2 regions of the Enterobacter huaxiensis genome follow, and region 2 is predicted to be linked to the other one. Evidence: predicted binding sites of a transcription regulator. Region 2 holds the regulator's gene; the other holds the start of a gene.
What was found. The regulator sigma-54, encoded in region 2, starts transcription at its own class of promoters, with help from an activator protein. The targets are predictions, from matches to a motif close to GTTGGCACANNTTTCGCTNT.
Positions count from the first base shown of each region.

Region 1: a site for sigma-54 is predicted at 910-929, ahead of D5067_RS16410 (amino acid ABC transporter substrate-binding protein). Genes of this name have one in related genera too.

Region 1 is NZ_CP043342.1:3,428,809-3,432,018, forward strand. Features, by position in the region: gene lnt (apolipoprotein N-acyltransferase) at 1-800, shown strand, start outside; gene D5067_RS16410 (amino acid ABC transporter substrate-binding protein) at 1,202-2,107, shown strand; gene gltJ (glutamate/aspartate ABC transporter permease GltJ) at 2,262-3,002, shown strand; gene gltK (glutamate/aspartate ABC transporter permease GltK) at 3,002-3,210, shown strand, end outside.
Region 2 is NZ_CP043342.1:536,122-539,331, forward strand. Features, by position in the region: gene ptsN (PTS IIA-like nitrogen regulatory protein PtsN) at 1-276, opposite strand, end outside; gene hpf (ribosome hibernation promoting factor) at 359-646, opposite strand; gene rpoN (RNA polymerase factor sigma-54) at 669-2,102, opposite strand; gene lptB (LPS export ABC transporter ATP-binding protein) at 2,150-2,875, opposite strand; gene lptA (lipopolysaccharide ABC transporter substrate-binding protein LptA) at 2,882-3,210, opposite strand, start outside.

The DNA.
Region 1 (3,210 bases), 2.0 Mb from region 2:
AGATCTACGCCAACGCCACCGAAGAGGTGATGGGTAAATCACAGCTGATTATCTGGCCAGAATCGGCTATTCCCGATCTGGAAATTAACCAGCAGCCCTTCCTCAACATGATGAACGACCTGCTGCTGGCCCGCGGCAGCACGCTGATCACCGGCATCGTCGATGCCCGTTTGAATCAGCAGAACCGCTACGACACGTACAACACCATCATTACGCTCGGCAAAGACAGCGAATACAGCTACAGCTCCACCGACCGCTACAACAAAAACCATCTGGTACCGTTTGGCGAGTTCGTTCCGCTGGAGTCGGTCCTGCGCCCGCTGGCCCCGTTCTTTGACCTGCCAATGTCCTCCTTCAGCCGTGGCCCGTACGTTCAGCCCCAGCTGCGAGCACATGGGTTGGCCCTGACGGCGGCCATTTGCTACGAGATTATTCTCGGCGAGCAGGTGCGCGATAACTTCCGTCCGGACACCGACTTCCTGCTGACCATCTCTAACGATGCCTGGTTTGGTAAGTCGATCGGCCCGTGGCAGCACTTCCAGATGGCGCGCATGCGTTCCCTTGAACTGGCGCGTCCGCTGCTGCGCAGCACCAACAACGGCATTACCGCCGTGATTGGCCCGCGTGGCGAAATCCAGGCCATGATCCCGCAGTTCACCCGCGAAGTGTTGACGACAAAAGTCACGCCAACGACCGGCCTTACGCCCTACGCGCGTACAGGCAACTGGCCGCTGTGGATCCTGACCGCGCTGTTCGGCTTTGCCGCGGTGCTGATGAGCCTGCGTCAGCGTCGTAAATAACCTCACCTTCTGTTGCCGGGTGGCGCTGACGCTTACCCGGCCTACTTTCCCCTGGCTGTAGGTCGGGTAAGGCGTAGCCGCCACCCGACAATCCCTCCCCAATCTTAAATCTGGCACGCCTATTGCTTTGTTTATTCAGGTAAACGCAGTTTGGCTTAACGTGCAACCTTGTCGCACCAGCGTAGATCATCGGTAGCACCGAAACGGTGCAACGACAGATTATTGCCTCTGAATGGTGCGGCGCGCTTCGCAAAAATAAACAATAACGCAGCAAAATCTTTACATTAAGCCAGACTAAATGTTAACAAGCTTGCATAACACTGCACTCGCATCGCGCGAGATATAACAACATCACAATGGGTATCAATGCGTCACTGGCGCTGATAAGAAAGGAGTTGGGTATGCAATTACGTAAACTGGCCACAGCAATGCTGGTTATGGGAATGTCTGCAGGCGTCGTTCACGCTGAAGACGCTCCGGCAGCAGGAAGCACTCTCGACAAGATTGCCAAAAACGGCGTAATCGTGGTCGGCCACCGTGAATCTTCTGTCCCGTTCTCTTACTACGACAACACGCAAAAAGTCGTGGGCTACTCACAGGATTATTCCAACGCCATCGTTGAAGCTGTGAAGAAAAAGCTGAACAAACCTGACCTGCAGGTGAAACTGATTCCAATCACCTCACAGAACCGTATCCCTCTGCTGCAAAACGGCACCTTTGATTTCGAGTGTGGCTCCACCACCAACAACCTGGAGCGTCAGAAACAGGCTGCTTTCTCCGACACTATCTTCGTAGTAGGCACCCGTCTGCTGACCAAGAAAGGCGGCGAGATTAAAGATTTTGCAGACCTGAAAGGTAAAGCCGTTGTTGTGACGTCGGGTACCACGTCAGAAGTGCTGCTGCACAAGCTGAACGACGAGAAGAAAATGGATATGCGCATCATCAGCGCGAAAGACCACGGCGACTCCTTCCGCACCCTGGAAAGCGGCCGTGCGGTCGCGTTTATGATGGATGATGCCCTGCTGGCGGGCGAACGTGCGAAAGCGAAGAAACCAGATAACTGGGAAATCGTCGGCACCGCGCAGTCTAAAGAAGCCTACGGCTGTATGCTGCGTAAAGACGACGCTGACTTCAAAAAGCTGATCGACGATACCATCGCTCAGGCTCAGACCTCCGGCGAAGCGGCAAAATGGTTTGATAAGTGGTTCAAGAACCCGATTCCACCAAAAAACCTCAACATGAACTTTGAACTGTCTGACGACATGAAGGCGCTGTTCAAATCACCAAACGACAAAGCTCTTAACTAATTAGAACGACAGGGGCGGGATCTCCTGCCCTCTCGATTGTCGGGAAGCATGGACAGACTATACGCTGAGTGGTCGTTCCCCACTCAGCGCGAAAATGAGCTTCTCACCAATCTTCGAGGGTAGCGCTGCTACCCTTTTTTTTCTGGAGTTTATTATGTCAATTGACTGGAACTGGGGCATCTTTCTGCAACAAGCCCCGTTCGGCAACACCACCTATCTTGGCTGGCTATGGAGCGGCTTTCAGGTCACCGTCGCGTTATCGATAACGGCGTGGATTATCGCGTTTCTTGTCGGGTCGCTGTTCGGTATTCTGCGCACCGTCCCTAACCGCTTTCTTTCAACGCTTGGCACGCTGTATGTGGAACTGTTCCGTAACGTTCCGCTGATCGTGCAGTTCTTCACCTGGTATCTGGTCATTCCGGAACTGCTGCCGGAGAATATCGGCATGTGGTTCAAGGCGGAGCTGGATCCTAACGTCCAGTTCTTTGTCTCCTCCATGCTGTGCCTGGGGCTGTTCACCGCCGCGCGCGTCTGCGAACAGGTGCGTGCCGCCATTCAGTCTCTGCCTCGCGGACAAAAGAATGCTGCGCTGGCGATGGGCCTGACGCTGCCGCAGGCCTACCGCTACGTGCTGCTGCCAAACGCGTATCGCGTTATCGTGCCGCCGATGACCTCAGAGATGATGAACCTGGTGAAGAACTCGGCCATCGCCTCGACCATCGGTCTGGTGGATATGGCGGCGCAGGCCGGTAAGCTGCTGGACTACTCCGCTCACGCGTGGGAGTCCTTCACCGCGATCACCCTCGCCTATGTTCTGATTAACGCTTTCATCATGCTGGTGATGAACCTGGTTGAACGCAAAACTCGCCTGCCGGGCAATCTGGGGGGTAAGTAATGTACGAATTTGACTGGAGTTCTATTGTTCCATCCCTGCCCTACCTGCTTGATGGCCTGCTGATCACCTTAAAGATCACCGTGATAGCCATCATCATCGGTATCGTCTGGGGCACCCTGCTGGCGGTGATGCGTCTGTCGAGCTTTAAACCGTTCGCCTGGTTTGCAACCGCCTACGTCAACGTCTTCCGTTCCATTCCGCTGGTGAT
Region 2 (3,210 bases):
CGTTTCCAGCTGGACAAATACGCCGACGGCACGCAGGGTGTCCTCTTCCAGTTTGCCATGCGGGATCGCAATGCCATTGCCGATGCCGGTACTGCCCATTTTTTCACGGGTCAGGATCGCTTCAAATACTACCTGTGGCGGCAGGCCCAGCTGCTTTGCGGCCAGTTCACTGATGATCTCCAGCGCACGTTTTTTGCTCTGGCAGTGAACGCCACTGCGGGTACATTCCTGGTTCAGGACATTGCTCAGTTGAAGAGCGGAATCGTTGTTCATCATAATTTCACCTAAGCGCTAACCGTACAAATGGCCTGTTGTGTTTTACAACAGGCCGTCCTGCACCCGTTAACTGCCCGGACAATTAGTGTTGTTTCAGTTTATCTTTATGTTTATTAAGCTGTCGCGCAAGCTTATCAATCAAGCCGTCGATAGCCGCGTACATGTCTTGCCCTTCCGCACTGGCATGGAGTTCACCCCCGTTCACGTGCAGGGTTGCATCCGAGATATGAGTCACTTTCTCCACTTTCAACACAATATAGACCTGATTGATCCTTTCGAAATACTGCTCGAGCTTCGCGAACTTCGTGTTCAGGAAATCGCGTAATGCTTCGGTGATCTCGACATTGTGTCCTGTGATGTTGAGCTGCATAGTGTCTTCCTTATCGGTTGTGTCAGACCAGCTGTTTACGCTGGTTAGACGGCGGAATGGATAAAGACTCTCGATACTTCGCAACAGTACGACGTGCCACCATAATACCCTGGTCGGACAGCATGGTGGTTAACTTACTGTCACTCAGTGGCTTCGCGGGGTTTTCCGCGGCGATCAACTTCTTCACCAGCGCACGGATTGCCGTCGACGAGGCTTCGCCTCCGCCCTCGGTACTCACATGGCTTGAGAAGAAATACTTAAGCTCAAAAATACCGCGCGGACTGTGCAGATACTTCTGCGTGGTCACGCGAGAAATGGTTGATTCGTGCATCTCGACGGCCTGGGCGATATCCGCCAGTACCATCGGTTTCATAAACTCTTCGCCCTGCTCAAAGAAAGCCTGCTGCTGCTCGACAATACAGCGGCTTACGCGCAGCAGCGTATCATTTCGGCTCTCCAGACTTTTGATCAACCAGCGTGCTTCCTGCAGATTGCTGCGAATGTACTGATTGTCGGCGTCATTACGCGCGCTGGTGCACATGGAGGCATACTGCTGGTTGATTTGCAGGCGAGGGATGCTGTCAGAATTCAGCTCTACGACCCAGCGGTCGTTATGTTTTCGCACCAGCACATCGGGGATCACATATTCGGGTTCGCCGGTCTGGATCGACTGGCCGGGGCGCGGATCGAGGGATTGGATCAGGTTAACCGCTTCTTTCAGCACCTCTTCCTTCAGGCGCGTGACGCGCATCAGGGTGCGAAAATCGTGGTTTGCGAGCAGATCGAGATGGCTGCTGATGATCACGCGGGCTTCGTCAATCCACGGCGTCTCTTTGGCAAACTGAGACAGCTGGATCAGCAGGCAGTCGCGGAGATCTTTTGCGGCCACGCCGACCGGGTCGAAACGCTGAATGCGCTTCAGCACGGCCTCGATCTCTTCGAGTTCGATCTCATCGTTGCCGATGCTTTCCAGAATGTCGTCCAGCGTGACGGTCAGATAGCCGGTGTCATCCACGGCATCGACAATGGAGGTCGCAATAGCGCGATCGGTATCGGAGAAGGGAGTCAGTTCAACCTGCCACATCAGGTAATCCTGCAGCGACTGGGTGGTTTCTCCCTGATAGACCGGCAGCTCGTCGTCCTGGTAGTCTGCACGCGTGCCGGAAGGGGTCCCGGCGGTGTAGATTTCATCCCAGCTGGCATCAAGCGGAAGCTCATCCGGCATCTCTTTTTGTTCGAGTGCATCAACGGAGTCGAGCGTTTCAGTGTCTTGTGTTTCCTGGGTATCTACCTCGTCATGAAGATCGGTTTGCTCCAGCAGGGGATTACTGTCCAGCGCCTGCTGGAGCTCCTGCTGGAGTTCTAACGTGGACAGCTGCAGCAGACGGATCGCCTGCTGTAGCTGCGGCGTCATTGCCAGTTGTTGGCTGAGCCTTAATTGCAAACCTTGCTTCATGTTCAGAGCATTTTTCTCCGGTCCGGCGTTATGTTACCTCTACCCTATCAGAGTCTGAAGTCTTCCCCAAGGTACACGCGCTTAACATGCTCATCTTCGAGGATCTCTTGCGGTGTTCCGTGGGCGATCAGATGGCCCTGGCTCACGATATAAGCACGTTCACAGACGGCCAGCGTTTCACGGACGTTGTGGTCGGTGATCAGTACGCCAAGCCCGCTGTCACGAAGGTGCTCGATAATACGTTTGATGTCGATAACGGAGATGGGGTCAACGCCCGCGAAGGGTTCATCCAGCAGGATGAATTTCGGGTTTGCTGCCAGCGCGCGTGCAATTTCCACGCGGCGACGTTCCCCCCCGGACAGCGCCTGCCCGAGGCTGTCGCGCAGGTGTTCGATATGAAACTCTTCCATCAGCTCGTTGGCACGATCGTGGCGCTGTTCGTTAGTCAGATCGTCACGGATCTGCAGAACGGCCATCAGGTTATCGTAGACGCTCAGGCGACGGAAGATTGACGCTTCCTGAGGCAGATAGCCGATACCACGACGCGCGCGGGCATGCAGCGGCAGCAGGCTGATGTCTTCATCATCAATGATAATGTTGCCTGCATCGCGTGGCACTATACCCACCACCATATAGAAGGTGGTGGTTTTACCCGCACCGTTAGGGCCAAGCAAACCGACAATTTCACCGGAGTTGACAGTCAAACTGACGTCTTCGACGACGCGACGGCCCTTATACGCTTTCGCGAGGTTTTTTGCAGTTAATGTTGCCATAACGAATTAGTTACTCTTCTTTTGTGCCGGAGCCTGGCCTTTGCCTTTATCCTGCAGCTGCGACGGAACAAGCACGGTAGTCACGCGTCTGCCTTTCTCGCTGGAGGCCTGCATTTTCTGCTCTTTCACCAGATAGGTGATCTTGTCGCCGGTGATATTGCTGTCCAGCTGTTCCAGATAGGCGTTGCCTGTCAGGATGACCAGATCTTTTGCCAGCTCGTAATGCATATGCGACGCCCGGCCTTTAACCGGTTTGCCGTTGTCCTGCATCTGGTAAAACGTGGCCGGGTTGCCATAGCCATCGATAATCTCTTTGCCCTGTTCGCCACCCGGAC